Regions from separate parts of the Nonomuraea coxensis DSM 45129 genome, predicted to be linked through region 2. Evidence: riboswitches for the same ligand, from Rfam matches in the RefSeq annotation. Region 2 holds a riboswitch; each other region holds the start of a gene.
The links. A riboswitch is a leader RNA that binds a small molecule or an ion and turns the genes downstream of it on or off. The one in region 2 is predicted to bind thiamine pyrophosphate.
Positions count from the first base shown of each region.

Region 1: linked by a shared signal. The riboswitch ahead of thiO (glycine oxidase ThiO) and the one ahead of Nocox_RS00635 (purine-cytosine permease family protein) in region 2 are both predicted to bind thiamine pyrophosphate.
Region 3: linked by a shared signal. The riboswitch ahead of Nocox_RS03470 (TenA family protein) and the one ahead of Nocox_RS00635 (purine-cytosine permease family protein) in region 2 are both predicted to bind thiamine pyrophosphate.

Region 1 covers NZ_CP068985.1:3,225,161-3,228,385, forward strand. Annotated here, with positions in the region: gene Nocox_RS15015 (thiazole synthase) at 1-12, opposite strand, end outside; gene thiS (sulfur carrier protein ThiS) at 53-253, opposite strand; gene thiO (glycine oxidase ThiO) at 250-1,371, opposite strand; TPP riboswitch at 1,359-1,475, opposite strand; gene Nocox_RS15030 (NAD(P)/FAD-dependent oxidoreductase) at 1,557-2,720, shown strand; gene Nocox_RS15035 (Rv2175c family DNA-binding protein) at 2,751-3,128, shown strand; gene thiE (thiamine phosphate synthase) at 3,106-3,225, shown strand, end outside.
Region 2 covers NZ_CP068985.1:129,434-132,658, forward strand. Annotated here, with positions in the region: gene Nocox_RS00620 (GOLPH3/VPS74 family protein) at 1-245, opposite strand, end outside; gene Nocox_RS00625 (Fpg/Nei family DNA glycosylase) at 316-1,194, shown strand; gene Nocox_RS00630 (rhodanese-like domain-containing protein) at 1,221-1,544, shown strand; TPP riboswitch at 1,609-1,724, shown strand; gene Nocox_RS00635 (purine-cytosine permease family protein) at 1,715-3,058, shown strand; gene Nocox_RS00640 (methylated-DNA--[protein]-cysteine S-methyltransferase) at 3,024-3,225, opposite strand, start outside.
Region 3 covers NZ_CP068985.1:669,461-672,685, forward strand. Annotated here, with positions in the region: gene Nocox_RS03465 (carbon starvation CstA family protein) at 1-1,101, shown strand, start outside; gene Nocox_RS03470 (TenA family protein) at 1,114-1,788, opposite strand; TPP riboswitch at 1,776-1,871, opposite strand; gene Nocox_RS03475 (DNA polymerase domain-containing protein) at 1,891-2,841, shown strand; gene Nocox_RS03480 (M28 family metallopeptidase) at 2,972-3,225, shown strand, end outside.

The sequences.
Region 1 (3,225 bases), 3.1 Mb from region 2:
GCCGGTGCCCATGATGAGCCGGGAGGAGAACTTCTCCCCGGCGATGATCAGATCATCCACCCTGCACCGCCGTCAGCACCTCCACGCGGTCGCGCTCGCGCAGCGCCGTGGTCTCCCAGGCGCCGCGCGTGACCACCTCGTCGTTGACCGCCACGGCGACCCCGGTGGTCGCCGCCGTCAGGGCCCGTACGGCCTGCGCCACGGTCGTGCCGTCGGCGACCTCGTGCGCGGCCCCGTTGATCTGCACCATCATGCGATCTCTCCAAATCTCGCCGGCGAGCACAACGCCGCCGGCCCGCCCTCCTCGCCGCCCGCCTCCCCGGCCACCAGGGCCGCCGTGAGGGGCGCGAGCAGCACACCGCCCCGGTGGTGGCCGGTGGCGAGCACCAGCCCGTCACCCGCCGGCCCGACGATCGGCACGTTGTCCGGCGTGCCGGGGCGCAGGCCCGCCACCACGTCGGCCAGCTCCAGCTCGGTCACGCCCGGCACCAGCTCCCTGGCGTCGCGCAGCAGCTCGTACAGGCCGCCCGCGGTCACCCGGGTGTCGAAGCCCAGCTCCTCCTGGGTCGCGCCGACCACCAGCTCGCCGTCGCCCCGGGGGACGAGGTAGACGGACGAGCCGTGCACGGAGCCGCGTACGCACCGGGTCAGCAGCGGCTGCGGCGAGCGCAGGCGCAGGATCTGCCCCTTGACCGGCCGCACCGGCACCCCGGCCAGCCCGGCGCTCCAGGCCCCGGCCGCCAGCACCACCGTCGTGGCCGCAAGCTCCGCGCCCCCCTCCAGCCGCACCCCCACGACCCGCCCAGCAGCCCCGTCCTCGCGCAGCAGCTCGGTGACCCGGGTGCGGACGATCGGCACGGCCCGCCGTTCCAGTGCGGTCAGCAGCGCCGCCGTCACGCGGCGCGGGTCCACCCAGGCGTCCCCGGAGGCCAGCAGGCCGCCGCGCACCGACGGCGCCAGCATGGGCTCCAGGCGGCGGCACTCGCGCCCGGTCAGCCGCTCCACCGGCAGCCCCAGCTTGTCCATGAACGCGGCCAGCTCGTCCAGCGCCGCGAGGTCGTCGGCCCCGAACGCCACGTCGAGCGTGCCCTCGGCGCGCAGGTCCACCCCGCCCGCCCCCTCGGGCAGCCCCGCGTCGGCGGCCAGCTCGGCGGCGAAGGCCGGCCAGCGGCGCAGCGACGCGAGCCCGAGCCGCAGCAGCGGCTCCTCGGTGTAGGTCACCTCGCTGACCGGCGCCAGCATGCCCGCCGCCGCGTGCGAAGCCCCGCCCGCGGGATCGGGGTCGACCACGGTGACCGGCCGCCCCGCCCGCGCCAGCCGCCACGCGACCGACAGCCCGACGATCCCGCCGCCGACGATGACCTCCACCATGCGCTCCCTTCGCCGGCATGATCCGGATCAGGTGTCTTGCGGTCGAAGGCCCGACGCAGCCTTCCTCTCAGCCCGGTCACGGCCGGACTCCCGCGCGTCTTACGCCCCCACCCTACGACGTCCCCGGCGGCTCCAGGCACGACCCCCTTCGCCGCCGGGCCCCGTACCCGTCTATGGTCTTGGTCGTGGACCATGTCGTGGTGGTGGGAGCGGGCCTGGCCGGCGTACGCACGGTCGAGGCGCTGCGCGGGCGCGGATTCGGCGGCAGGATCACCCTCGTCGGGCGGGAACGCCACCGCCCCTACGATCGCCCGCCCCTGACCAAGAGCGTGCTGCTCGGCGAGTCCGACACGACGTTCGTCGACACCGACCTCGCCGCGCTGCGCGTCGCCTTCCGACCCGGGGTGTCCGCCACCGCGCTGCGGCCGGGCGCCGTCGAGACCACCGAGGGCGAGCTCCGCTTCGACGGGCTGGTCATCGCCACCGGCGCCGACCCGGTCCGGCTGCCCGGAGACGGCCCCCAGCACGTCCTGCGCACCCTCGACGACGCCCACGAGCTGCGCGCCGCGCTCGTCCCCGGCGCCCGCGTCGTGGTCGTCGGCGCGGGCTGGGTGGGAGCCGAGGTGGCCACGGCCGCCCGCCGCGCCGGCTGCGTGGTCACGGTGGTCGAGGCCGGCCCCGCGCCGCTCGCCCTCGCCGTCGGCGCGGAGATCGGCGCCCGCACCGCACGCTGGTACGACGGCATCGACCTGCGTCTCGGCGCCATGGTCCACTCCGTCGAGGAGGGCGGCGTCGAGCTGGTCGGCGGCGAGTTCCTGGACGCGCACGTGGTCGTCGCCGGCATCGGCGTGCGCCCGGCCGTCCAGTGGCTGGCCGACGCCGACCTCGACCTGCACAACGGCGTCGTCGTGGACGAGCACCTGCGCGCCTCGCTGCCCGGCACGGTCGCGGTGGGCGACTGCGCCGCCTGGTGGTCGCGCCGCTTCCAGGACCGGCTGCGGGTCGAGCACTGGGACACCGCGCTCAACGCCCCCGAGGTCGCCGCCGCGAGCCTGCTCGGCGAGGACGCCGTCTACGACCCGGTCCCCTACTTCTGGTCGGAGCAGTTCGGGCACATGGTCCAGTACGCCGGCCACCACCCCGCGGGCGAGCGGCTGCTCTACCGCGGCGGCCCCGAGGGCAAGTGGTCCGCCGTATGGCTGAGGGGCGACGACACTCTCGCCGCCGTGTTCGCCGTGGACCGGCCGCGAGACCTCGTCCAGGGCCGCCGTATCATCGGCGCGGGCTCCCGGCTGGACGCGGAACGCCTGGTAGATCCAGAAGTACCCCTACGGGATTGTGTTGTTTGAGCAAGCACGGCATGTGGTAGTTGTGGTTCCGTGACGCTTTATGTTGCACAGATCGACCGGGAGACCGACCAGCTCGTCAGCGAGTGGCTCACGCTCCCCGAAGTGGCCAAGCGCCTGGATCTCCCGATCGGGCGGGCCAAGCAGCTCCTCAAGGATCACAAGCTCCTCGGCGTCCGCCGGGAGGGCGGCGGGTCCCCACAGGTGCCCGCGGTGTTCCTCGACGGGAAGGACGTGATGAAGGGCCTGCCGGGCACCCTGACCGTGCTGCGGGACGCCGGCTACGACGACGCCGAGTCCCTGCGCTGGCTCTTCACCCCCGACGACTCCCTGCCAGGCTCGCCCGTCGAGGCGATCAGGGCCGGCCGTCACACCGAGGTCAAGCGGCGTGCCCAAGCCCTCGCTTTCTGACGCCCGCCTCTATCTCTGCACCGACGGCCGCCGCGACCGCGGCGACCTGGCGCAGTTCCTCGACACGGTGCTGGCGGGCGGCGTGGACATCATCCAG
Region 2 (3,225 bases):
GCGACGCGGCTCAGCACGGCCTTCAGCTCGTCGTCCAGTTCGTCATCCGGCTCGTCGTCGCCGAGCGGTGCGGTGCCGGTGAGGACGAGCTTCTTGTCCGACAACTCGACGCGGCCTTCGACGGCGAGCTCGGCGAGGAGCGCGCCGGCCAGCGCGGGGTCGAGCTGCATGGTGCTGATGAGCTGCTTGCCCTCGTCCTCGCTGTAGGCGAGCAGGAGGAGTTCTTCGGCGATCGTCACCTTCATGCCCCGACACTAATCGCCCGGCGCTTTCCACAGGCTGTGGATGGTCCGGTGCGCACCGTACGCTGGGGGCATGCCGGAACTTCCCGAAGTGGAGTCTCTGGCCCACTTCCTGCGCGAAAGGGCGGTGGGCCGGTCCATCATGGCCGTCGACGTGGTCGGCATCCAGGCGCTCAAGACGTTCGATCCGCCGGTCACGGCGCTCGGCGGGCTGACCGTGACCGGGGTGGCGAGGCACGGCAAGTTCCTCGACCTCGACTGCGACGGGCTGCACCTGGTCATCCATCTGGCGCGGGCCGGATGGCTGCGCTGGCGCGACGACCTGTCGGGGGCCAGGCCGGTGCGGCCGGGCAAGGGCCCGCTCGCGGCTCGGGTGCGCTTCGCGCCGGACGACGAGGGCCTGGCGCCGGGGTTCGAGCTGACGGAGGCGGGGACGCAGAAGCGGCTCGCCATCTATGTCACGAAAAATCCGGACGAGGTGCCCGGTGTCGCCGCGCTCGGCCCCGACCCCCTCGACCCGGCCTTCACCGTGGACGCGCTGAAGCGCATCGTGGGCGGCAACCGTACGCAGATCAAGGGCCTGCTCCGCGACCAGAAGATCATCGCGGGGATCGGCAACGCCTACTCCGACGAGGTGCTGCACGCGGCGCGGATGTCCCCGTTCAAGATCGCTGGAACGCTGACCGACGCGCAGGTCGCCGACCTGCACGAGGCCATCGTCACCACGCTCGCCGACGCCGTCGAGCGGGCGCACGGCCTCGCGGCCAAGGACCTCAAGGCGGAGAAGAAGTCGGGCCTTCGCGTGCACAACCGGGCGGGGCAGCCCTGCGACGTGTGCGGCGACACGATCCGCGAGGTGTCGTTCGCCGACTCCTCGCTGCAGTACTGCCCCACCTGCCAGACGGGCGGCAAGCCGCTGGCCGACCGGCGCATGTCCAAGCTGCTCAAATGACCTCGCGCGGGCGGGACAATGGAAGCATGACTGTTCCTGAGACCGAGGCCGGCGCGGTTCCCGCTGACGCCTATCTGCTCGACGTGCGCGAGCAGGACGAATGGCTCGCGGGCCACGCGCCGCACGCCGTGCACATCCCCATGACCCAGATCCAGGGCCGGGTCGGGGAGATCCCGGCCGACCGCACCGTCTACGTCGTCTGCCGGGTCGGCGGCCGGTCGCTGCAGGTCGCGGCCTGGCTCAACCAGCTCGGGCGCGACGCCGTCAACGTCGGCGGCGGCATGCAGTCGTGGGAGGCCGCGCGCCTGCCCATGGTGAGCGAGACGGGCCAGGAGCCGTTCGTGGCCTGATCGGCCGGAGACGATCCTCATATGGCGCTTTCGACGCCATTGGGGCATCATGAGGGCGAAAACTGCAGATTGTCGCGGGAGCTCGGGGTTCGCCGGGCTGAGAGGGCAGCTTTCCAGCCGCTGCCGACCGCCTGAACCTGTCCGGGTAATGCCGGCGTAGGGAGCGTGCGATGGCGCAGGTCGCCGACGAAGTCCCCCTGACCCTCGACGGCGCGTCGCCGAAGACGCTGGGCGTCCTCGACCAGGGCGCCCTCTGGGCCAACCTCGGTGTCAGCCTCCTCGGCTTCTCCGGGGCGCTGTTCCTGCTCGACCCCCTCGGCAACGCTCCGCTCAGCCTGGCGGCCGCGCTCGTCGCGGCGCTGGTCGGCAGCCTCATCGGCACCGCCATGGTGGGCCTGTCCGCCGTCCCGGGAACGCAGACCGGGCAGCCCGCCATGGTGCTGCTGCGCGGGCTGTTCGGGGCGAGGATCTCCTACGTCCCCACGGTGCTGAACATCGTCCAGATGCTCGGCTGGGGGGCGTTCGAGCTGTGGGTGATCGCCAAGGCCGCCACCGCGATCTTCGGCGGGGTGCCGTACCAGGTGTGGGTGATCGCCGCCGGGGTGCTCACCACCGCGCTGACGATCTGGCCGCTCGGCTCGATCCGGCTGCTGCGCCGCTACGTCACGGCCGGCGTGATCGTCTCGATGCTCTGGTTCACGTGGTTCTTCCTGAACGAGGCCCCCACGCACGCCGGCGGCTCGTGGACCGCCTTCCCCGCCGCCGTCGACTACGTGATCGCCCTGTCGGTCTCCTGGGTGCCGATGGCCGCCGACTTCGCCCGGCACTCCCGCTCCAGCCGGGCCGCGTTCACCGGCGTCGTCGGCGGCTACACGCTGGCCCAGGTCGCCTGCCTGGGGCTCGGCGTGTACGCGGTCGCCATCGCCGGCTCCGCCGCCGTCACCGCCGACAGCACGGCGGTCTTCGCGCCGTTCGTGGCGGCGCCGCTCGGCGCGCTGTTCTTCGGCATCCTGGTGCTGCGCGAGACCGACCAGTCGTTCGCGAACGTCTACTCGACCACCATGTCCCTGCAGAACCTCATGCCGCGCGTGGACCGGCGGGTGTTCTCGGTCGCGATCGGCGTGCTGACCGTCGCCATCGCCCTGGTCGTGGACGTGACCTCCTACGGCGCGTTCCTCGGCGTGATCGGCGCGGTCTTCGTGCCGATGTTCGCCGTGCTGGCCGTCGACTACTTCGTCTTCGCCCGCGCCGGCTCCTGGAACACCGCCGAGGACGCCCCCTCGCGCCGGAGCATGCTGGTGCCGTGGGCGCTCGGCTTCGTCGCCTACTGGCTGACCACCTCGACGCCCACCGTCGCCGCCTGGGACGGGATCTGGGCGGGCCTTCGCGACGCGATCGGCTTCACCCGCCAGCCGTGGATGAACGGCGCGCTCGGCGCGGCCCTGGTGGCGGCGCTGGTGACGCTGCTCGCCGGGGCTCTCACGGCCCGATCGAGGCGCGCCGTTCGACGTTGAGCAGGTGCTGCTTGGCGGCGACGCCCCCCGCGTAGTCGCCGAGCGCGCCGTCCTCGCGCACCACCCGGTGGCAGGGGACGATCACGCAGAGGGGGTTGGAGGCCAGCGCGTTGCCGATCGCCCGCAGCGCGCGCGGCCGGCCGATGCTCTCGCCGATGCTCTCCAGC
Region 3 (3,225 bases), 540 kb from region 2:
CTGATCTCCTCCGGCACCACCCCGAAGCTGATCCAGAAGGAGACCCAGGTCCGGATGATCGGCTACGGCTCCATGCTCATGGAGTCGTTCGTGGCGGTCATGGCCATCACCGCGGCCTGCGTGCTGTCGCCGGGCCTCTACTTCGCGATGAACTCCCCGGCCGGCGTGCTCGGCGCGACCGTCCAGTCGGCCTCCGAGGCGGTCGCGAACATGGGCTTCACGATCACGCCGGAACAGCTCCAGGCCGCGGCGGCGGCCGTGCAGGAGGAGACGCTGATCGCCCGCACCGGCGGGGCTCCCACGCTGGCCGTCGGCATCTCGCAGATCTTCTCCGGCTTCCTCGGCGGGACCGCGCTCCAGGCGTTCTGGTACCACTTCGCGATCATGTTCGAGGCGCTGTTCATCCTCACCACCGTGGACGCCGGCACCCGGGTGGGCCGCTTCATGCTCCAGGACACCCTCGGCAACCTGTGGAAGCCGATGGCCCGGGTGAGCTGGTGGCCGGGGCTCGTGGGCTCCAGCGCGGTGGTCGTGGCGGCCTGGGGCTACTTCCTCTACCAGGGCGTCAACGACCCGCTCGGCGGCATCAACCAGCTCTTCCCGCTGTTCGGCATCGCCAACCAGCTCCTCGCGGCGGTGGCGCTCACCGTGGCGACCACGCTGCTGATCAAGAGCGGGCGGCTGAAGTGGGCCTGGGTGACCGGGGTGCCGCTGGCCTGGGACGTCGCGGTCACCCTGACGGCGAGCTACCAGAAGGTCTTCTCCGCCGACCCGACGCTCGGCTTCTTCGCCCAGCGCGACCGCTACCAGACCGCGCTCGACCAGGGGCAGCTGCTCGCGCCCGCCAAGTCGACGGACGCGATGCGGCAGATCGTCATCAACTCCACCGTGGACGGCGTCCTGGCCGCGCTGTTCGCCGTCATGATCGTCATCGTGATCCTGGACGCGGTCCGCGTGTGGGTCAAGGCGATCCGGGCGCGCGAGCCGCTGCCGACCACGGAGGAGCCGTTCGAGGAGTCGAAGCTGCTCGCGCCGTCCGGCCTGATCGCCACCCGCGAGGAGAAGGAGGCGATGGCCGCCCGCGGCGCCGCGTCCGGCTAGCCCGGCCGGAGGTCAGGGCGCGAGCCAGCGGGCCGTCGGCCAGCCCTCACGCCGCCAGGCGCTGTCCCAGAACATCCACTCGTACGCCGCCGCCGTCAGGTAGGCCCGCTCCATCGCCGCTCGCGTGTCCGCGTCCGCGCCGGCGGCGAGCCGGTCGGCGATCGCCCTGGCCCGCGTCACCGACGCCGCGAACTCCGGGTCCGAGTAGGTGGAGATCCACTTGCCGTAGGGGTGGCCGCCGAGGTCGCCCGCGCGCCCCAGCAGCGCCTCACCCACGTCCTGGTAGATCCAGAAGCACGGCAGCACCGCCGCCACGAGCACCGGGTACGGCGCCGCCAGCGCCGTCGCCTGAAGGTAGGAGGCGTACGCCAGGCACGTCGGCGACGTGGCGACCCCGGCCGTGTCGGCGCCCAGCTCGGCCACGTAGCCGGCGTGCAGCAGGCGCTCGGCGGCCAGCGCCGTGTGCGCGCTGCTCGCGAAGAACGCCGCCTCCTCCGGGTCCGTGGCCCGCGCCGAGGCGGTGGCGAGCGCCCTGGAGAACGCCTCCAGGTAGCGGGCGTCCTGCACGATGTAGAACGCGAACCGGTCGGCGTCGAGGGTGCCGTCGCCGAGCGCGACGTTGAACGGGTGGCCGTGGATCGCGGCCATCAGGTCGGTCGTGCGCGACCACATGTCATCGCAGAACATGACGTCCCTTCGCTAGTGCGAGCTAGATCAGGTTCGACGGGTGTGATCTCAGCCCGGATCGCCGGGCACCCCGCGTCAGTCGGTCACTATATCGTGGGCGGGGTGACCGGCGAGGAGACCCGTGAGGGCGTGACGCTGACCAATCTCGACCAGCCGCTGTTCGACGGCGCCGAGGCCACCAAACGCGACCTGGTCGACTACCTCGACGCGGTCGCCGGCCGCCTGGTGCCGGTGCTGCGCGACCGGGCGCTCTCCGTCGTCCGGGTGCGCCCCGGGCAGGAGCCGTTCATGCAGAAGAACCTGCCGAAGTACGCCCCTTCGTGGATCGCGCGCGTCTCGGTGTGGGCGGACTCCTCGCGGCGGCAGGTGACGTACGCGCTGGGCAACGACCGGCGGACGCTGATCTGGTTCGGCAACCAGCGGGCGGTGGAGTACCACCCGTCGCTGTTCGCCGGCGACCAGGTCACCCACCTGGTGCTGGACCTCGACCCGCCGGAGGGCTCGGAGTCGTTCGGGCTGGCCGTGCGGGCGGCGTTCCTGGTGCGGCAGGCGCTGGCGGAGGCGGGGCTGGCGGGCGCGGTGAAGACGAGCGGGGCCAAGGGCGTGCACGTGTTCGTCCCGGTCGAGCCCGGCGTCCCGGTGCCGGACCTGGCCGCCGCCACCCGCGCGATCGGGGCGCGCGCCGAGCGGCTGGACCCGGCGCTCGCGACGACGGCGTTCATCAGGGAGGACCGGGAGGGCAAGGTCTTCATCGACTCCACGCGGGCGGGCGGCGCGACGGTCGTGGCCGCCTACAGCCCGCGGATCCGGCCCGGCGTGCCGGTGTCGTTCCCCGTGCCGTGGCCGGACCTCGACCGGGTGACGCCGCGCGACTTCACCCTCAGGACGGCGGCGGCGCTGGTCGAGCGGGACGACCCGTGGGCGGGGGCGATGCCCGCGCCGCAGCGGCTGCCCGCGGACCTCGTGGAGGAGGGGCACACGATCCCGGTGGCGCGGGTGCAGGCGATGCACGAGGGGAAGCGGCGGGCACGGGCCCGCCGCGACGCAAGCTGAAATATCGCGATTCCGTGGCAATAGTGGGCCTTCTCAGGGGCTCAGTTGCCGGGTTACGTTCGCGTTCGGCGCGGCTCGGGGGGACAACGCGCGCCGTACCTGATCCCGGCACCAGGGAGAGATCCGTCGCATGCGTATGCGCAGATTCGCCGCCGCACTAGGACTACCCGTCGCCCTGCTCCTCGCCACGGTCCTCGCCGCGCCACCCGCGGCGGCCGCCCAGGCGCGGACCGGCGGCCTCGACGACGTCTTCGCCAAGCTGCTCGTCAAACAGGTCAAGGGCACCAACGTCACCAAGCATCTCAAGGCGTTCCAGGCCATCGCCGACGCCAACGGCGGCACCCGCGCCGTCGGCACCCCCGGCTACAAGGCGTCCCGCGACTA